Regions from separate parts of the Bacillus sp. NP247 genome, predicted to be linked through region 1. Evidence: a T-box and tRNA genes for the amino acid it is inferred to sense, from the RefSeq annotation. Region 1 holds a T-box; the other holds one or more tRNA genes.
What was found. The T-box of region 1 lies ahead of serS (serine--tRNA ligase). A T-box ahead of a tRNA ligase gene usually reads a tRNA of that ligase, here a tRNA-Ser.

Region 1 (14,464 bases):
TTTTATCCTTTACTAGGATTGCCTAATCTATCGTATTGCTGGAATTAGCAGAACTGCAATACTAATTCCCTAAGATTATACAGCGTTTATAAGTACTTTCCGCTGTAGCCGGCGATGGGACTGCTCAGGTTATCGTTCAAGTAATGCAACCTTCATCCTTGTTTACAATTCTCATCTCGCCATTCAGTCGTGACTTAGTACTTAGTCAACTTATGACTTTCCTAACATGCTACACTCCCCGTTTAGTTTCCTTCCCGGATAAGTTAGGTGATGACAGGCGTTGCAATATATCCTGCTGTCTTGCTATCGACAGATTCAAACATACCCCTTACGGGCGCACTAATTCTTCCCCTATTACACCAAACGATTGCTTTAAATATTTCAAAGGATACTGAGCTAATTCTCCAATTGCATGTATACCTTTTCGATTCAATTTCATTTCCGTTTTGTACGATATACCCCAAAATTTACTGAGCGGTCTAATACACCATAACTTCTCGGGTATATCGTCATATGTCCAGTGCGCTATTCCATCTTTATTCTTTTTCGCTTCAATATCCATTGCTACTTTACTCAATAATAAATTAGGCCCTATCCCAATCGTACTTTCAATCCGTGTACGTTCACATATTTCTCGCTTGAACTTTAATGCGAACTCGCACGGATTACTCGCAAACAAATGAATACTCGCGGTCAAATCCATGAAAAACTCGTCGATACTATATTGATGAAAATCTTCTGGCGCGACATACTGCAGAGCTAAACCCGTTATGTAATTTGAACATTTTATATACGTATGCATAATTGGATTTACAATAATAATATCTGGCCGATTCGGTATTTCGTACAACCGTGCCATCTTCTTAACTCCTAATGCTTTTAATGGCGGTGTTGCCGCTAATACGATTGATCCACTCCGATTTACATCTCCTACGACAGCCAATTTTGTATACCGTGGATCAAGTCCTTTTTTAATACATGACACACTTGCATAGAAGCTACGAAGATCTACACATAAAATAATACGATTCGGTAAAAGAGAATAATCATACAAGGTTATCACCCCTAACAAAAGAACATTAGTTCTTTTTAAAGGCGTTTTTATGAAAATATTGGTTAAAATAACCGTACTTTTAAATTTTTTTAAGAAACTTAAGAGATTTCCCTCAATATTCAAATGCTGATGTTATTTTCACCATTAAACATTAAATTGCACATATTTAGCTCTAAACAATCTAATTAGAGTGTACCCCGCAGTAAGAACTGTTAAAGATGATTAAAAAATAATTAATAGAAAATTTCGTGATATAGACTAGAAGAATTTGATCTTTAGAAGCGATCAAGAGGATGTCTTTGAATCGGATTTATCCCAAGAACTGCAGACGCTAAAAGAATTTGTATCAAATGAAAAATCACTTTAAATACCGGACATTAAGATAAAAAAAGGAGTGAGCTAAAATATAGCTCACTCCTTTTTTTACTAGCTAAATATATAAATATTACTTTACTTCGCTGAGAGGTTCTTATAAAAATGTTTTAACTTCTCTTTATTAAAGACCAAGCACAGGAAGATGTTTTCAAGTATGATAAGTGAACGCCAATACAATGCACTGTTTTAATTCTTCAACTGGCATATTATCATTTACAGCAAATACAATCGCTCGATTAAATGTTTTTAGGATACTGTTCAAACACTCTCTCCACTTTTGTATTTTCAATTACATTCACATTGCTCATTCTTTTTTTAAAATAACAATCTAGCCAACAAATATTTTTATATACTCTATCTTACAGATTCAGGGTTTTACTAATACACTAAGGTATTCTATTCAAAACACCTTACCTTTATTTCAAATTCACAATTAATCAACTTTTCATTCAATAGACCTATAAAAGTTATGTTAGCTTTATACTTTTAGTAAACCTTTGTATTATCATCTATATTTTCAATCTTAATAAATTCAAACTCTGCTTCATACCCATCACCTTGTGGACTGCAAGCATAAATGCCAACTTTCATGCAATCTTTTTCTTCAAAAAGGTGAGCCATTCTTATTTGTTTCCATAACCCCCCGTCTAATGAATAATCAACATAGTAATTATTACCCTTTCTTGTTATACGATAGTAAAGAGAATTTAAATCTCCCAAAAATTCCTGACTAGACCAATCAGAATATCCATTCTTTGTTACAACAACACCTAATTTACTATTGTCATCAGGTATATACTCAACAGATGTCTTTAACCAAGTATCTTTTGAAAATCGAACCATTAAACCTGCTTGATCATATTTATTCACTGGTTTAGAGCTTACTTTCGTAATTAATCTAAAGTCTCCATTTAGTTCATAGTATAAAAAATGGCCGTTATCAACTTGAAATTCATAGTGTGTTTTTTGCCAGAAATCTGTCTCTTTATCAGGTTTGATTATTAACTTCGATTTATTGCTATTAACCTCCCAACCTTTAGGTGGGGAGAACCATTTTAAACTTTTATCAAATTCCGCATTATTAAATTCATCTATTAATCTATATTGATTATGCATTATTAATATCTCCTTAACCTTTTATATTTATTATAGAAAAGTACTTACACAGTAAAATTATTTAATCTTGATATGTGACCTCCTAAAAGAATTTCTTCCCGTCTTCATCAACTTAAATAATTCTGTATTCCTCAAAACGTTTATAAGCTATTACACTTTATCTCAAATCAATATCTTTCTCATTTAATAACTTCTATTCCTCTCATGTATGGACGCAATACTTCTGGAATTATAACTGAACCGTCTTTTTGTTGGTAGTTCTCTAAAATAGCCGCTACTGTACGACCTATAGCTAATCCAGAACCATTTAATGTGTGTACCAACTCTGGTTTTGCACCTTGTGTACGGCGGAAACGTATACTTGCTCGACGCGCTTGGAAATCTTCACAGTTTGAGCAAGAAGAAATTTCACGATATACGCCATAGCTTGGTAACCAAACTTCAATGTCATATGTTTTTGCAGCAGGAAATGCCATATCAGCAGTACATAATACAATCACTCGATAAGGTAATTGTAACAATTGCAATACCCTTTCGGCATTTGCTGTTAATTTTTCTAACTCATTGTATGAATCTTCAGGTTTTGTATATTTAACCATTTCAACTTTACTAAATTGGTGCTGACGAATTAACCCTCTCGTATCACGTCCTGCACTACCGGCTTCAGAACGGAAGCATGGAGTATGTGCTGTAAAATTAATAGGTAAATCTTCACTATTTAAAATTTCATCACGATAATAGTTTGCTAATGGTACTTCCGCTGTTGGAATTAAAGAGTAATCTGTTCCCTCTAATGTGAATACATCTTCTTTAAATTTCGGGAATTGTCCTGTTCCTAATAAACTATCGCTATTTACGATAAATGGCGGAATCACCTCTGTATACCCATGTTCTTCAACATGTAAATCTAACATAAAGTTAGCTACCGCTCGCTCCAAACGTGCTCCTAATCCATTGTAATAGACGAAGCGGCTTCCCGTTACTTTTGCTGCACGCTCAAAATCTAGTAATCCTAATTTTTCAGCAACTTCCCAATGTGGTTTTGCTTCAAATGAAAATTCATTTATTTCTCCCCACTTGCGTATTTCGACATTATCATCTTCTGATGTTCCAACAGGCACTGTCTCATTAGGTAGATTTGGTAATGCTAGCAATATTGTATTTAACTCTTCTTCTACATAACGTAACTCATCATCTAACGTTTTAATATTTTCTCCTACTTCACGCATTTCACTAATAAGTTCATTAGCATCTTGTTTTTCACGCTTGAAATTCGCAATACGTTCAGATACTTCATTGCGTTTATTTTTTAACTCTTCTACCCTCACTAACAGTTCACGACGCTTTTGATCTAATTCCTCGAATTTATCTAATTCAAAAAACTCTCCACCACGATAAAGTAATTTTTTCTTTACTTCTTCTAAATTTGTACGTAATACTTTTACATCTAACATGTTTTATTTCCCCCTTAATTAAGTAACAAATCGTATTAAAATTAGGATGTTTACTAAATAAAATACAAAAAACTCCCGTCCCTATAAAAGGGACGAGAGTTAACCCGCGTTGCCACCCTAGTTGAAAGCGCAAAAATATACGCCCTCCACTTAAATTATTAACGGCTTTTAGCCGGAAACGATTACTAACTTCACATTGAAGTGTTCCACATTTCGCTCAAGGACGGATTCACAAGTTCTTTCTATCGGTTTACACCACCCACCGACTCTCTAAAAGAAAAAATACTTGTTACTATTTCCTTTCATCGCTTTCAAACAATATACATTTTAATTATCATCACTTTACAATAATTCTGTGTATTTATCAAGGGATATTTTTAAAAATAAAATATATTCACAATTAATTTACAAACTTATATTTTCCAATATTTATATACAGAAGGAAGTCATAATTTATCTAGAAATGGTGTGAATCCCCCTCTATTTTCAGCATTATTATTTAAACATTTTACACGCGTGGGACAGATTCATGCAATATGCGCAACAAACTGAAGATCTTCGTTTAATTCCTGAATGCCAACAACTTTTTAACTTTATGTAATCTATATAACCTAAAGATAAATAAATTCATAAAACAATGTATCCTTATAATATATTTTTATACGTATATCGACTGTACCGCTATTAAGTTTCAATGCGCCTAGAAATTTCATACACATATATGAGTTATTTTTAATACACTAACATTTCATCTACAAAATTAAGTACCTTTACATTGGTATTTAAATACACTGGTATGAGTAGTTATCATTTTTCATTTAGTTACCCTTTCTTTTGATATGTATGGATATAAGAAAAAACGGAATTTATTTTCACCAAATATCCCGTATAAATTCCCGTATTGAACGGCTATTTAAAAATGGTAACGAATAAGTAAGAGCCATCGGGATAGGAGGGAAAATATAATGAGTGTTTCTATTATAATGATGGGTTTCATCATAGGGGTATTAGTGGGGGTAACAGGGATAGGAGGCGCAGCATTATTGACTCCATTTCTCCTAACATTAGGTATAAGTCCTTCCATCGCTGTTGGAACAGATCTAGTATATAATTCTATCACTAAAATGTTTGGAATATCCCAACACTGGAAACAGAAGACTATAAACTTTAGATTAGTAAAATATCTAGCTATGGGGAGCATACCTAGTGCAGTTATCGCAATAATAACTATTCATTTTTTACCAATTTTTCATTTCAATCGAGAGGGAATCATAAAATATGTATTAGGTTATGTTTTAATCTTTGCAGCAATCTCTATTTTTATAAAAGCCTTTTTCTATAATGAATCTACACAAAATTATTTTCAAAAACAAACTTTAGAACAAAAGAAGAATTTAACTATTTTTATTGGTGCTATACTTGGTTTTATCGTTGGACTTACCTCGGTTGGCTCTGGTTCTTTATTTGCTATTGCAATGATCTATTTATATCAAATGAAAACATCTGAATTAGTAGGAACAGATATTGCACATGCTTTCATATTAGTTACTGTGGCAAGCATATTAAATATGAATTTAGGAAACGTCGATTATATATTAACAATTAATTTACTTATCGGTTCTATTCCAGGAGTCATACTTGGTAGTAAATGCTCCACTAAAATCCCCGTTAAACCTCTTCAAATATTTCTAGCTATCATTATTTGTATTAGTGGACTAAAGTTAGTCACCTCTTAATTGAAAGCGTTTTATACTTTTGTTATATAAGAATGGAGGTTCAAAATGGATTATACAGAACTATATAATTTTATACTTAAGCGAGGACGTGTACCTCATTTTCATAAAGATTTTCCTCTAATCTTATTTTGGAGCCAAAAAAGTGGTTGTACGTCGCTAGCAAACTGGTTTTTTTATCAAATTAATTTATTTGAAGAAGCAATAAATTATGACCCTTTTATTCATAATTATGAGTATGAAGTATACACAAACTCTACAGATCATTTAATACAATTAGCCAACGGATTACAAGCAAAAGAAAAGAATACGTATAAACTAGTAAGAAACCCTTATAGAAGAGCAGTAAGTTCTTTTGCTGCTCTGATTCCATCGCTAAATATTGAGCATCCCGCATGGAAGCCCATTCGACTATTTCTGTATGGTGACGAAACCTGCAATAAACCCATTTCCTTTAAACTATTTTTGTATTATTTAAAAGCACACATGACCAAATTAGATCTAGTAGATCCTCACTTTACCCACCAATATATACAAGGGGAAGAGGAATTTGTTACGAACTATATTTATCTAGAAAGTTTCAACACAGGAATTTCGAAACTAGAAGAGGAGTATAAATTTAAAAAATCACCATTAGATCTATTATCAAAATCTTGGCATCATCAAAGTAGCAAGATGATTTACAAAGGGATTTATGCAGAAGCTGATATTACCAAGCCTCTTTTCCCACGATTACCTACTTATGATAGTTTTTATGACGCAGAAACACTTCAGTTGGTTCAAGAGATATTTGCAAAAGATTTTATTATGTATAATTATGATTTAACTTCTTTTTCTGAACATAAAAGTGTGCAAAGACCCTAGTACTGTTAAGTATGTTATCTGAAAAATGATACGATTTTTCTTCCTATTTATAAAGTGAAACTTTAATCAGTGGGGGTTTTGTTCATCCCCCACTGATTATTAGCCTTCACCAATCGGGCGTTTACGGGCAGTCGATCTCCCGCCTAACTTCTTTGCTCCACCTGAATTTTGAGGTGGGAGTTTTACTGCCCGTTAATGCGGCATAAATTTCCATATACTTTTCCTAATTCTTTTTTTAGTTGTGTTTTTAGATGCTCATTTTCACTTTCTAATAACTTGTTCCTATGTTTTGAATGGTTGATTTTATTTTTCAAAGTTTTTATGATTACATCTTTTTAGGCATCGGATGTCTTTTTTTGTCTTTTTAAAATCATGCATTCCTTCTTGCTGTTGAAGTAACTCTTCAATCTTTTTTCTAATTAAGGGTTCTCTATATAAATATGCTTTAGAAACAAGTGCTTTTTCTGAAACTGAATTAAAATTGATTTTTTGTCCTTCTTTACTCATTAACTGTATTATTTTATTCACTCGATATTGCGCTTTCACTAAGGTTATCACTCCTGACAAAAGAGCATTCGTTCTTTTGTCAGGTATTTCCATGAAAACATTAGTTAAAATAACCACACTTTAAAAATTTTGTTAAGAAAAACTTAAGAAATTCCCCGCTATATTCATAAGAAGTTTTTTCTATACTGAAAAACGTAAATACGTAAAAGGAGAAACAATCATGAAGAAATTTGTACTTTACATAATAGGAATAGGCCTCCCTATATACTTACTACCTTTCATATTACGCGGGGATTTGGACAGATTTAATCCGATTGCTGAAGAAAAAGATGTATACGCCATTGCGAAAGGATATGGCGTTCCGGATTATCATCATAAAGGAAGAGCTATGTACTCACTAAAAGGCGTTGATGAATCAAGGAATGAGAAAGAATATACAGTAGGAACTAACACTCCTAATGATTTCATAAGAAAAACTTACTTAAAGATTCATGTGAAAGGAAAGTATGTCTATTCTTACGATGTTATTTCTGAAAAGGATATTCCGGAGAAAATAAGGGGACAATTGGAGATAGCAAATAAATAAAAGAGCCAATTCGTACGAGTTGGCTCTTTATTATCTCTCCCACCTACCGTTAGGCTATCTTCCTACACATGCTTGGGGTGGGAGAATCCTTTCGGTAAATTTATTACATTCGCTATCATTGTTTTAATAACCATTCTTCAATTACTTTCACTGTTTCATCTTGTTGTGCTTTTGACGTAATTAAGCTAGCATTATCACCTGTTTGCTCGCCATACATGCCGAAATTAGCATGATTCCCCCCTTTTATCATGTGCATAGTTGTATTCTTTGACATTAATTTTTTATTGTTCATTATTTTTTCTACAGTGGCTAAGCCATCTACTTCCCCATAAATTGATAGCATTGGCATCAGCTTGTTAGAGAAATCATCTGCAGGATAAGAACCTAAGAGAATAATACCGTCTACCTTTTCTTCATGTTGAAAGGCATACCTAGAAATCATAGCTCCACCCATTGAATGCCCAGCAACATACCATTTTTGAACTTCAGGATACTTTTCAATTATACTGTCTACCACATTTGTTCCAAGTATCGCTAAGTTTAATGGTAACTTAGGCATTACTACAAAATGCCCATCTTTTGCAAGAGCTTCCCCCAAGTAACTATAAGACTCAACTTCTACTTTAGCACCTTGATAAAAAACAATCCCTACTTTAGCATCTTTCTGTCCAAATACTATATTCTCTTCATCTTTTTTATTATCAACTAAAGCCAAAGCCTCTTTCGTTGGTTTATAAGTAAACTGAGACCAAGTCAAAAAAGTAATACTTCCTACAATTAAGAAGCCTAGTAAAGAGTATAGAGTAATTTTCATCCATTTCTTCACATATATCACCTCCCTAAGATCTGTATATTCTATACTTTAATTATTATTAATATGATTGTCGAATAATCTTAACTAATAAGTTTAGAAAAAATAATACGAGCCCTCAAATGCCGTTTTAAAATAAAATTTTATAAAGAAAAAGCCGATTTCTTTAACGTATAGAAAATCGACTTTAGTTTAGTTGTTACTTTAGTAATAAAAAACACCTTTTTAAGATAACTATGTTTATACTATAAACGTTGATCTTTCTGGAAGTTTAGACGAAAATGATCTTCATCATTATATACCCCAAATTCATACCCTTGCTCTTTATAAAATTTAATAATTTCAGGAAGAGCTTGTAATGTTTGTGCCTTTTCATGCATTAAAACAACTTCTACTTCTTCTGTTGTCTGTTTCTTTACATTTTCGATAATCTGAGTTGGATTATCTTTTAATTTCCAATCATTTGAATCAATTGTCCAATCCCAAACTTTCATTCCAGCTTCTACAATTTGATTACGAATTTCCTCACCCTTTAATCCTGGTGCAGATCCATATGGTGGACGGACTAGTTTAGGAGTTGTACCCGTAATATTATGGATAAAATCTAACGTTTCTTTCATCTCTGGTACAAATTGTCCTTTTTTGTATAACTTATCACTATTATGTGTCATACTATGTGCACCAATATAATGTCCTTCTTTTACTGCTCGTTTTACATTTTCCTGAAAACCTGTATTTTGTAAATTGCTACCTTGCATAAAAAATGTCGAAGCAACATTTTGCTCTTTTAGTACATCTAAAAATTTCCCAGTCAATTCGCTAGGACCGTCATCAAATGTTAAATAAACAACTTTTCCTACTGGCTTTCCATCAGGTCTTTTTTGTTTTGCCGGTGATGTTTCCTTTTTCTTTTCTTGTTGTTGAGTATTAACTTGTTTCATACTTTCCTTAGCTACTCCCTTCGCTGGGGTAGAGTTCCATTCTCCAATTAAAAAGAATGTGAAAAAGGTCGTTGCCAAAACAACTCCTAGAGATATTATTACCTTAGTTAATACACTTGTTTTTTTCTTATTTTGTGATTCTTTCATTATTTTTCGATCCTTCCCTATTGATTTTCATATTAATTATTTATAAGGCTGAGCCTTTCCTCGACTGAATCATTAGTTTCAACCGATATTTACAATAAATAGATTAATAGAGAAAAATAAAGACAAAATGCAGATAATGTCGAAATCAGTTAAAGAATAACGTATTGTATTCACTCTTTAGAAAAGTATTTGTCCCTCTAATACCATTAAGGTAATTCATAAATTTGAAAGCTGGGTATACACCAAAAATAAAAAATACTACTCTTTCTAATTAAAATTTAGAAAGAACAGTATTTTTCTATTTGCCCCTTTTATTACATAATAAAATAATTAATAATGCCATCCACAATACCCTTTTGCGATTTTGTTTGGAATTCTTCTGAATTCATTCTTTTTTCATCACTCGCATTAGATGTAAACCCTAGCTCAATTAAAATTGCCGGGGAAGGATTTTCTCTTAAGACAAGAAAATCACTTCCATGAATGCCTCTATCGTGATTATCTATATTTTGATCAAAAATAGCTTCTTGTACGATTTTAGCTAACTTTTTATCTTTTCTTTTATTAGCCCCATAATGAGTTGTTATTCCATTTACACTTGTATCCTTAAAAGCATCATGATGAATGCTAATATAAAGATCCGCCGAATGGTCTTTAACTACTTTGACACGAGCTTGTAATTCTTCCTTTTGCTTTGTTTCTGGAAGTAAGCTAGTATCCTTTTCACGTGTCAATATAACTTTTGCATCCGTTCTTTCTTCTAATTCTTTCTTTATATTTTGTGCTACTTTTAAATTAAGATCTTTTTCAATCGTTCCAAATTTCTTTCCTTTCGTCCCTCTATCTCCTCCACCATGCCCCGGATCAATTACAATTGTTTTTCCTCTTAATCGTAAATCCTCTTGTGATATATTTTTATGCCCCTTAGCATGTATTAAACTAACTCCTGTGCCCATTATTAATATAATAAATAAAAGCAATATCGCTCTTTTTTTCATTTTAACAATCTCCTTATCAGCTTTTCATTCAGTTTCTAATGAAAATAGTAATGAATGCTGATAAAGATAAAGTGCAGATAATGTCGATTTTGTTTAAAAATGATAAAAACTCCAATTTCTCTATATTAAAATTAAGAAATTGGAGTTTAGTCATTTAACAATAGTTTTTTATTTAAAATAGATAACTAATTAATAATCCTGCTGATAATAAGAAACCAAAAATCGTATTTGTCATCGCTGTTGATTTCATCGCGATGCGCATATACCCGGGATCCTTTGCTCCTTTTTGGAAGCTTTGAATAGCAGAGATTGGCTTTTTCAAACCTAGGAACATAACTAATGCCCAAGGGCTTATATAACCCATCAACACAATTACGGCAATCCATAAATAAGCAATTAAAAAAGCTACAGCTAGTGTTACCACTGCTTTTTCTCTCCCAAGGAGGATTACCAACGTCTTTCTTCCACCTTTAATATCTTCTTCGATATCTCGGATGTTATTCGACATGTTGATTGCACCTACTAAAATTCCAATTGGAATGGAAATCAATATACTTTCAATCGTTATAGTATTCGTTTGAATAAAGAAAGCAATGAGTACAAAACATGTCCCCATTAACAATCCAGAAACTAATTCTCCAAATGGAGTGTACGCAATTGGTAATGGACCACCTGTATATAAATAGCCAACCGCCATCCCAATTAAACCAATGACGACTAACCACCAGCTGCTATTCATACAAATATAAATTCCAATAAATGCTGCTACTACATACAATAAAAGCGCAACTGTTAAAACATTTTTTGGTTTCAATCCATGACGGACAATTCCACCACCGATGCCAACAGAATCAGCGGTATCTAATCCACGTTTGAAATCATAGTACTCATTAAATAAATTCGTTGCTATTTGCAATGCTAAACATGCAAACATCATCGCAATAAATAAAAGCCAATGAATCTCGGCAACATAAAGTGATGCCACAGTCCCTAATATTACAGGAGAAAACGTCGCCGTTAATGTATGTGGGCGCGTCATCTTCCATATTAATTTAGCGGAACTAATTTCTTTTTCATTCCCCATAACTCTGTTCAATCTCCCTACATTTTAAGTATAAATTACTAGCAGTATCTTTCTATCTATTTCCTGCTTCACATCTATTATATCAAAAAAAGAATTGGCGATAGAACTTTAATGCTCTTGCTTGTCCCCTTATCACTCTTGAATTAAGTTTTTCAAAAGAAAGTCCGTTGCTCACATTCGAACAACGGACCTTCTTTATATCAACCAATTTAAAACATCCTCAGCAATCTCTTCTGGTCTATCCCAATGCATTAAATGCCCTGTATCTTTATAAAGCTTAGTCGTAATATCAATATGCTTCTTAAATTCCGCAATCTGCAATTCTCTTATTTTCAAATAATTATCGGGAAGATCACAATACAATAATAAAATATCGCTTTTAATTTTATGAGATTTCAATGTTTTATACACCGTATATTGAAACTTAATTACCCCTCTAGCGGTATCGCCAGTAGCATGCCATTTTACTTTACTATCTTCTTCTCGCATTAAGTCATAAACCGCACGTTCTATTAATGGTGACCACCTGCTGTAAGCCAGTTTTTCTGATTGGAAGAATGCTTCTTTGCTATCAAAAATATATTCATCAAAATCTTTTTCATAATGGTTGATTTCTTCTTCTAATGATCGCGGTGGACACTCTCCTTCTTTCGCATCTTTATATAACTTCGCAAAATAATCTGCATTCATTTCACCATGATGATAACCACCATCTAACAAAACCATTTTATTCACTTTTTCTGGACGTTCTGCCGCAAAGTGAAGTGCAACGCTTGCTCCCCATGAATGTGCTACTATATGAAATGTTTCTTTTCCTATCTGCTCAAGTAATGCTACTACCCAATTTGCTAAATGGGATGCACCGTAATCTTCATCCTTCTCAAAATTTGGTGTTTTCCCATGTCCAGGTAGATCAAACGATACAATATGATATTTATCTTTTAAAAATTCCGCTATTTCTATAAAACTTAATTTTGTACTTCCTAAACCATGAAAACAAATGATTTGAGGATTACTTTTATCCCCCCATTCACAAACACTTGCTTGATATTCGCCAAATTCTACAAAAAAGTGATTCATTTTTAATCTCCTCTAATTATTAGATGTAAATTAGTTCGAATACGAAATTGTTTTTTCAGAATGAATAAATTAGACAAAATTATCCAAGTTCCTTTTTCGTAAATGATTTTTATAGAATGCGAGAGTTAACTCTAGTTGAAAGCACTAAACGCTTAACTTCATGTTTACCGATGCTAATATATTTAAGTTAATAATTAGACTACACCTTCACGCCCATGAAATTAATATAGTTTAATAATTGTAGCATTCGTTTATCATATGTGTGATTTTTCAAAGTCCTATCCAGCCCATTTTTTGCTATACGTTTTCTTTCTTGTACATGTTCCAAATAATACTCCGATGCACTATAAAAAGTTTCTATTTCGACATCTGGTGTATAATGCTTTGATACATCTGGGCGTATATCAGTTAATTGAAAAGAACCTACGGCATTAATTTCAAACGTCCTATTATTTACTGAATATGCTTGGATATTTACAGAATTACAATTCAATTCCTGATCACTTGGTGAACGATGTAAATTTATATTGATTTTAGTAGATACGTAAAATTGTAACGCATCTTCATACTTAGCAAGCGCAAGAGTTGTATTTTATCCTTTAATCTTTCATAATTCTTTAAATTCTCCCAACCAAATCCTACAATATTAGCAGTCTTTATTCATTTTAGTGACCTCTTACTTTACATGTATAAGCACCGTTTATGTCCATTATGTTGAACTTCCCTCATTTTACAGGCTAATGGGATTTTTGAAGGTGATGCTTCTTGTAATATTGTTTCATCTTCTTTAGAAGCTGTTACGAAGCGAATATAACTAAGATATATTCAGCCAAATTATTAATAAACATGATACTTAAAAGAAAGAGCCAATTCACATGAGTTGGCTCTTTCTGATCTTATAGAACTTCAATAGTTACACTAGCTAGATTTTATTTTTGTAACCCATTAATAATTGTATCTATATTCCATTTCATCATTTTCAAGTAAGTATCTCCATCCTCACCTGATTTACCTAGTGAGTCTGTAAAAATTGTACCTGCAATCGGTACGTTTGTTTCTTTTGAAACAGTTTCCATGCTACGTCGATCTACACTTGTTTCTACAAATAATGCTGGAACTTTATTTGTTTGAATTAAACTTACAACATCTCTAATTTGATCTGGAGTACCTTGATTTTCTGAGTTAATTTCCCAAATGTATCCCGTCTTAATGTCATATGCTTTTCCAAAGTATTTAAAAGCACCTTCACTAGAGATTAAGAAACGCTTTTCCTCAGGTATTTGATGAATTCTGTTCACCGTTTCATCATGTAATTTTTGAAGTTCTGCTACATACTTGTCGGCATTTTTAGTATAGAGCTCTTTGTTTTTAGGATCTTCTTTAATTAATGCCTTCTTCACATTTTCAGCATATAAAATACCATTTTTAATATTCATCCATGCATGCGGGTCTGGTTCTTTTTCTAATCCTTTTGTTTCTAAATAAATAGGCTCTACACCTTCACTTACTTTATAAACAGGTGCATCTTTCTCTGATTTATTTGCAGTTTTCAATAGTTTTTCAAACCATGCTCCGCCCTCTTCTAAGTTTAACCCATTGTAAAACACCATATCTGCATCTGTCATTTTCATAACATCTTTTGGTAGTGGATCATATTCGTGCGGGTTAGCTCCAATTGGAACAAGACTATGAATCTCAACTTTATCTCCACCAA
Region 2 (8,109 bases), 2.3 Mb from region 1:
TAAATCGATAAAAAGCAAAAGGTCCCGCTTTAAAAAGCAGGACCTTTTACCATTGTTCCATTTTCACAGGACGACGTTTTGCTTCTTTTAACAAGAAAAAATATTTCGCCTCTGCTATTTTTAAAGAACAAAGTACATCTTGAGACGGCTCAACACTTTGTTCAACCAGTCTCTTCTGACGTAACCATTCATTCTTTACCTTTTCTAATAATACAATTAACTTATCGTCATACTCTTTACGCAACTTACCCTTTTTTTGAAAGAACATTTTCCCTTCTCCTCTTATATCTCTCTACGACCTTCTAAAGCTTTCGATAGTGTTACTTCATCTGCATATTCTAAATCTCCACCAACTGGCAGACCATGTGCAATACGAGTTACTTTGATTCCTGTCGGCTTTAAGAGGCGGGATATGTACATCGCTGTAGCTTCCCCTTCAATATTAGGGTTTGTTGCTAATATCACTTCTTGTACTGTTTCATCTTGTAGTCTCTTTAATAACTGCGGGATATTAATATCCTCAGGTCCAATTCCCTCCATTGGAGAAATGGCACCACGCAACACATGATATACACCTTGATATTCTTTCATTTTTTCCATCGCAATTACATCTTTCGGCTCTTGTACTACACAAACAACCGATTGATCTCTATGCGAATCGTCACAAATATAACAAGGATCACGGTCAGTGATATGCCCGCATATAGAACAATACGCTAAATCTCGCTTCGCATTCACAAGCGCTTTCGCAAAACCTAACACATCATCCTCTTTCATATCTAACACGAAGAATGCCAATCGAACCGCCGTTTTCGGCCCGATTCCTGGCAACTTCATAAAACTATCGATTAATTTTGATATTGGTTCTGGATAATGCATATATCAATATCCTCCTAGAACATTCCACCTGGTAAGTTCAAACCTTTTGTAAATTTGCCCATTGTAGAATTTGAAAGTTCATCAACCTTTTTAAGTGCATCATTCGTTGCAGCTAATACTAAGTCTTGTAACATTTCAATATCTTCTGGATCTACAACTTCTTCTTTAATTTTCACTTCAAGAACTTGCTTATGGCCATTTGCGATAACAGTAACCATTCCGCCGCCAGCCGTACCTTCAACTGTTTTGTCGCCAAGCTCTTCTTGTGCCTTCGCCATGTCTTTTTGCATCTTTTGCATTTGTTTCATCATATTATTCATATTTCCCATTCCGCCACGCATCATAATTAATTCCTCCTCATTATTATTACTCTTTTATTTCAATAAGTTCTTGCCCTACTAATTTTACAGCCTCTTCTATAAGAGGATCTTCCTTTTGTTCTGGGCTTTCTTCAGAATCCCCGCCTTCGCGTTGTAAAAAGTCTTCACGAATTTTACCCCATTCACTTTTTGGGATAGCAATCATATTTAACCTTTTACTTAACAATTCGAAAAGAGTTTGTTCCAATGTATCCATCGCTTCTCGATTTTCACTAGCCATTTTGCAATGAATCTCATATTGAAATGCTAACACATAGGTATCATCAGAAGCCGCAACTGGTTCACTATTTTCTAACAAAACAGCAAATGCTACTTTGTTATGTGACTTGAGCCTTCCTAATAATTCACCCCATACAGCTTTTAACTGTTCTAAATCTTGACGCTTCGCTTGCTTTAACACTTCATTCACACGTCCAACAGGAATTTTCATACTTCCTGTTCGTACCGGTTTTGGTGTTGCCCGCGTCTCTCTTACTTCCTGCTGCACACCAGCTGGCACGCCATTCTTTTTAACTTGCTCTAACTCTTTCTCCAGCTGCTGCATCCTGTTCATAATCGCTTGTAAACGATCTGCGCCGTTTGCTTGCATCATAAACTGCTGACACAGTTGCACCATAACAACTTCCAAGAATATTCTTGGATGATTTGTCCACTTCATCTCCTGTTGTCCCTTACTAAGGGTATGAATAATTTCATAGATTACTTCCGGTTGCATTTCTTCACTTAACGTACGGAATTGATCATCTACAATTACTCGTTCCAACATATGTTCTAATTGTGGTGAAGTTTGATATAAAAGCATATCACGATAGTAATAAATGAAATCCTCCATAAAGCGAACTGGATCTTTCCCTTTACTCATCATCTCATCTATAATACGTAACGCTCTTGATACATCATTTTCACGTATACATTCTACCAGGTCACCTAAATATCGCTGAGATACAGATCCTGTTACAGCTAAAACATCCTCACTCGTCACCATCTCATCACTATAAGAAATAGCTTGATCGATAAGACTAAGCGCATCACGCATACCACCTTCGGCGGCACGCGCTACGATTTGTAACGCTTCATCTTCTACTTGCGTACCTTCATTTGTCACGACTGTCGATAACCTCTCAACGATATCATTTACTGATATCTTTCGAAACTCAAAACGCTGACAACGCGAAATGATTGTAGCTGGAATCTTATGCGGTTCTGTTGTCGCCAAAATAAAGATAACATGTCCTGGCGGCTCTTCTAAAGTTTTCAAAAGCGCATTAAAGGCACCCATAGAAAGCATGTGAACTTCATCAATAATGTATACTTTATATCCTACAGCACTTGGAGCATATTTTACTTTATCTCTTATATCTCGAATTTCATCTACACCGTTATTTGAAGCCGCATCAATTTCTAATACATCTGAAATAGACCCTTGTGTAATTCCTAAACAAGAAGGACATTCATTACAAGGTTCAGCTACCGGGGCGTGTTCACAGTTAATTGCCTTTGCAAATACTTTTGCAATTGTCGTTTTCCCTGTTCCCCTCGGACCAGAAAACAAATAAGCATGTGAAGCTTTCTCTTGAAGAAGGGCATTTTGCAACGTTTTTGTCACGTGCTTTTGACCGACTACATCTTCGAATTTTTGCGGTCTCCATGTTCGGTATAACGCTTGGTATGACACGAAAATACGGCCTCCCTCAAAGGTTATTATCTCATTTATTATAACCCATTCTGTTTATAGATTCCAAAAGTTATTTTCCATACAAAAAACCCACCTTTATATTAAGGTGAGTTTTGTATACATATATAACTGCCGTGCACCTTCTGTCGATTACGTACCATAAGCGTTACTCAAGCAGTTAGCTCGGTTCAGGCACTCCTGCGGCACACGAGAAAACCCGCTTATTGCTGCTTCCTTCCGGACCTGACAAGGTTCACGGGGTCCCGTTGCGCAGGACCCAAACGTCAACACCACTTACTTAAGGCAGACCTTACAGCAGCATAACCTCGAGAAGGGATTCGGCCTCGCTAGAGCGGATTGCGAGTATAGGGCACCGCTACCTCCCCGCTTAGCACGGCAAAGTTAAAACCAATATTCGGTTGCCTTGGATAAGGCATTATCAGTATAACTTGTTTTTTTACAAAATGCAAATACGTTAGTTACCATTACTTTTCTCTAGTTTTTTCGCTTCTTTTCTTTTCTTACGAAGCTCCCTAAAAAAACTCGTTAACAACGTACCACATTCCTCTTCAAGTACACCAGTCACTACTTCACACTGATGATTAAAACGCTCATCAGTTAAAAGATTCATCAATGTACCTGCACATCCACCTTTCGGATCGCTCGCACCATATACAACCCGTTTTACACGCGATAAAACAATTCCCCCTGCACACATTGGACAAGGTTCTAATGTTACATATAACGTTGTATCTTCTAAACGCCATGTCCCTAATTTTTTGCAAGCTTCATCAATAGCTAAGAGCTCGGCGTGAGCTATTGATCTCTGTTCAGTTTCTCTTAAGTTATGTGCGACACTAATCACTTCACCATCTAGCACAATTACAGCACCAATTGGTACCTCCTGTATCGCCTCCGCCTTCTTTGCTTCCTCTATTGCCAACTGCATAAAATATATATCTCGCTCCATAACATAGTCCTTTCACCAAAAATAAAATACACTTTTTCATTTCTTGCAGGTGGGATAACTTTTACAAATTCAATCCAACCTAAAGAAGAAAGAGAGGGAATTACATATGAAAAATACTGCCTTACTCATTATCGATATGATTAATGATTTTCAATTCTCCCACGGGCCCATTCTGGCACAGAAATGTGAAATTATAAAGAACCCCATTTTACAATTAAAGGACAGCATGAAATCATTGGGGTATCCAATAATTTATGTCAATGATCACTATCAACTTTGGAGATCTGATATCGATCAACTTATTACTCATTGCACAAATGAGTATAGTAAAAATATTATTGAGGCCATTGCTCCGCATACTGACGATTACATTTTTATTAAACCACATTACTCTGCTTTTTATGAAACACCTTTGAATTCTTTATTGGGTTATTTAAAAATCGAAAATCTCATTTTAACAGGAATTGCCGGGAACATATGCATCCTTTTTACAGCTAATGATGCCCATATGAGAAATTATACACTTTATGTACCACGGGATTGTATCGCTTCTAATAACGAGCAAGATAATGAACATGCTTTAAAAATAATGGAAGCCACATTAAAGGCAAATATTGTACCGTCATCCCAAATAAAATTTAGTTAATACATATCTATTTTCCAACTTTTTATATCAAATTAGTCCGCTCGCTCCCCTCTTGTGCTACAATAATTCTGTTTTGTGTTTTTAGTAGTCACGGTAAATCACTGATTGAAAGGAGGAAACAGCGTGACCGGAGTACCATTTATCACGGTTGAAGGACCAATTGGTGTTGGAAAAACTTCACTTGCGAAGGAACTTTCAACTCACATGCAACTCCACTTACTAAAAGAGATTGTTGATGAAAATCCTTTTTTAGGAAAATTCTACGAAGACATCGACGAATGGAGTTTTCAAACAGAGATGTTCTTTCTTTGTAATAGATACAAACAACTAGAGGATATTAACATAAAGTATTTAAATCAAAGGAAGCCTGTAGTAGCAGATTATCATATATTTAAAAATTTAATTTTTGCATCCCGTACATTAAAAGATTCTCAATATGACAAGTACATGCAAATTTATCGCATTCTTACGCAAGATATGCCTGTACCAAATGTCATCGTTTATTTAACAGCAAGCCTAGAAACATTACAAAAACGAATTGCGATGCGCGGAAGAGAATTCGAAAAAAATATGGATCCAAATTACTTGCTACAGCTTACAAAAGATTACGAAACAGCAATGGATGCTTTCAAAAAGGACCATCCAGATATTCCAGTATTGAAATTTAATGGAGACGATATGGATTTTGTAAGAAATCCTGATGATTTAAATGTCATCTTATCCGCTCTTCAAAATACTCTCTTGAAGGAGCCGAAATAACAATGAATTTAAGGCAAAAATATGATATACCAAACGATGCAGTTATCACTATTGCTGGAACAGTAGGTGTCGGTAAATCAACTATGACAACTGCATTAGCTAACGCTTTAGGTTATCGTACATCTTTTGAAAAAGTAGATTCCAACCCATATTTGGACAAGTTCTATGCTGATTTCACACGCTGGAGCTTTCACTTACAAGTGTATTTTTTAGCAGAACGATTTAAAGAACAAAAAAGAATTTTCGAATATGGTGGCGGTTTTGTTCAAGACCGTTCTATCTATGAGGACACTGGTATTTTCGCAAAGATGCATTACGAAAAGGGTACAATGACTGAAACTGATTATGAAACATACAAAGGTTTATTTGATGCTATGGTCATGACTCCTTACTTCCCTCATCCAGACTTATTAATTTACCTAGAAGGTTCTTTTGATGATATTGTCGATCGTATTCAAGAACGAGGACGTCCGATGGAGCAGCAAACACCAATTGAGTATTGGAAAGAGATGCATGGACGTTACGATAACTGGATTAATAACTTTAATTCATGCCCTGTTTTACGATTAAACATTAATGAATACGATATTTTAAAAGATGGCGATTCAATCGAACCAATCATTAAAAAAATTGGACATTTTTTAAAACAAACACGTAAACTTGTAAAATAAAAAACCCGTGCATATGCACGGGTTTTCCTATGAAATTACTTTTTCTTTTTCGTCGGAGCAATAATTTCACTCTCTGGCTTTCCAGCGTTAATACGCTGACGAACAGTACTCGTACTAATATCATATGTTTCAGCAATCTCTTTAACAGTCATTTCTTCCCCATTAATTACTGCTGTTAGTAATTTCCCTGTACGTTTTGGAGTTACTTCTTTTTGCACAGCTGGTTTTTCAGCTTCTTTTGTTACCTCTACTTTTTTTACAACCTGTTTTACATCACAAGTGCAACCACAAAGTTTACGAAATGTATCATCACTTATAATGCGCGACACATTTGCACCACTGTTTAAAATTCTATTGTTCTTACAGACAGGACATTGTACATAATATAAAGTTTTTCCATCTAAAGGAAACGTTTGTATAATAAGATCCATGTTAACTCCTTTCATATCTATGAAGATAATCATCGGAATATGAGTGTGTAATAAGGACACTGTATCCTTACATCATACTTTATGATTGGTTTTAAAATAAAAACTCGTTACGTGTTGGTAACGAGTTCTCCAATCTCCACTTATATGCGCTGTTGTCAATTATATCTGGAGGAGGTAGAGGGATTCGAACCCCCGCGCGACTCTCGCCGCCTGTCGGTTTTCAAGACCGATCCCTTCAGCCAGACTTGGGTATACCTCCATATTGACATCAAATATAATATCAAAAGAAAAACAGTTAGTCAACCCCACTATAATAAATTATGAGGAAAGGAAAATTTCACTTTTCCTCTCCTTTATGACACTGCTGACAACGTCCATAATTACCAATCACTCATACCGATGAATGTTTTAACTTATTTAATAACTGTTTTTCCTCCCATATAAGGGCGAAGAACTTCTGGAATTATAATTGTACCATCTTCTTGTTGGTAGTTCTCTAAAATAGCTGCCACTGTACGTCCAATTGCAAGACCAGATCCATTTAGTGTATGAACATGTTCCGGTTTGCCATTTGGCTCACGGCGGAAACGGATATTCGCGCGTCTCGCTTGGAAGGCCTCAAAATTACTACAAGAAGAAATTTCACGATATGTACCATAGCTTGGAATCCATACTTCAATATCGTATTTCTTCGCTGCTGTAAATCCTAAATCTCCTGTACACATGCTCATAACGCGATATGGCAACTCTAATAATTGTAACACGCGCTCTGCATCATTTGTTAATTTTTCTAACTCCTCGTAAGAATCTTCTGGTTTCACGAACTTCACAAGTTCAACTTTATTAAATTGGTGTTGGCGAATTAAACCGCGTGTATCACGACCAGCTGAACCTGCTTCAGAACGGAAGCATGAGCTAAACGCAGCATATCGTATCGGCAATTGCTCTTTACTCACAATCTCATCACGATGCATATTCGTTACAGGTACTTCAGCTGTTGGGATTAGGAAATAATCTTCACTTTCAATACGGAATGCATCTTCTTCAAACTTCGGAAGTTGTCCTGTTCCTGTCATACTTGCACGGTTTACCATATAAGGAGGCAATACTTCCTCATATCCATGCTCATCAGTATGAAGGTCAAGCATAAAGCTAATCAAAGCACGTTCTAATCTTGCACCAGCACCTTTGTAAAATACAAATCGGCTTCCTGTTACTTTCCCAGCACGTTCAAAATCTAAAATCCCTAAATCAGTAGCAAGGTCCCAATGTGGTTTTGGCTCATAAGTAAATTCTTTCACTTCTCCCCAAGTACGTGCCACTACGTTATCATCCTCTGTTTCACCTATTGGAGCAGATTCATGAGGGATATTTGGGATAGATAGCATTAATCTTTCTAAATCTTCTTCAACTGTACGAAGCTCATTATCAAGATCTTTTACTTTTTCCCCAACTTCACGCATTTCTAGAATTAGAGCTTCCGCATCTTTCTTTTCACGCTTTAATACTGAAATTTGTTGAGATACTTCGTTACGTTTACTTTTTAGTTCTTCCGTTTGAACAAGTAGCTCCCTTCTTCTCGTATCAAGTTCTTCAAAGCGACCAAAATCCGTTAAATCTTCGCCTCTATGCTGTAATTTTGCTTTTACTTCTTCAAAATTCGTACGTAAAAATTTAATATCAAGCATTATATACTCC

Region 2: it encodes a tRNA-Ser, which carries the amino acid that the T-box ahead of serS (serine--tRNA ligase) is inferred to sense. The anticodon was not compared.

What each region holds. Positions count from the first base shown of each region.
Region 1 covers NZ_CP076653.1:385,473-399,936, forward strand. Annotated here, with positions in the region: partial or broken gene KPL75_RS02105 (DNA repair protein) at 341-1,054, opposite strand; gene KPL75_RS02110 (DUF1349 domain-containing protein) at 1,916-2,545, opposite strand; gene serS (serine--tRNA ligase) at 2,725-3,999, opposite strand; T-box leader at 4,085-4,314, opposite strand; gene KPL75_RS02120 (sulfite exporter TauE/SafE family protein) at 4,965-5,735, shown strand; gene KPL75_RS02125 (sulfotransferase family 2 domain-containing protein) at 5,781-6,596, shown strand; gene KPL75_RS02130 (DUF6262 family protein) at 6,900-7,142, opposite strand; gene KPL75_RS02135 (YxeA family protein) at 7,324-7,689, shown strand; gene KPL75_RS02140 (alpha/beta hydrolase) at 7,805-8,515, opposite strand; gene KPL75_RS02145 (polysaccharide deacetylase family protein) at 8,746-9,588, opposite strand; gene KPL75_RS02150 (N-acetylmuramoyl-L-alanine amidase family protein) at 9,903-10,586, opposite strand; gene menA (1,4-dihydroxy-2-naphthoate polyprenyltransferase) at 10,759-11,670, opposite strand; gene KPL75_RS02160 (alpha/beta fold hydrolase) at 11,866-12,750, opposite strand; partial or broken gene KPL75_RS02165 (glycosyltransferase) at 12,950-13,407, opposite strand; gene mntA (manganese ABC transporter substrate-binding protein/adhesin MntA) at 13,680-14,464, opposite strand, start outside.
Region 2 covers NZ_CP076653.1:2,690,911-2,699,019, reverse strand. Annotated here, with positions in the region: gene KPL75_RS14175 (YaaL family protein) at 47-268, opposite strand; gene recR (recombination protein RecR) at 283-879, opposite strand; gene KPL75_RS14165 (YbaB/EbfC family nucleoid-associated protein) at 894-1,220, opposite strand; gene dnaX (DNA polymerase III subunit gamma/tau) at 1,246-2,934, opposite strand; RNA gene ffs (signal recognition particle sRNA large type) at 3,067-3,331, opposite strand; gene tadA (tRNA adenosine(34) deaminase TadA) at 3,410-3,904, opposite strand; gene KPL75_RS14145 (cysteine hydrolase family protein) at 4,011-4,550, shown strand; gene KPL75_RS14140 (deoxynucleoside kinase) at 4,674-5,309, shown strand; gene KPL75_RS14135 (deoxynucleoside kinase) at 5,312-5,980, shown strand; gene KPL75_RS14130 (sigma factor-like helix-turn-helix DNA-binding protein) at 6,016-6,411, opposite strand; tRNA gene KPL75_RS14125 (tRNA-Ser) at 6,578-6,670, opposite strand; gene serS (serine--tRNA ligase) at 6,825-8,099, opposite strand.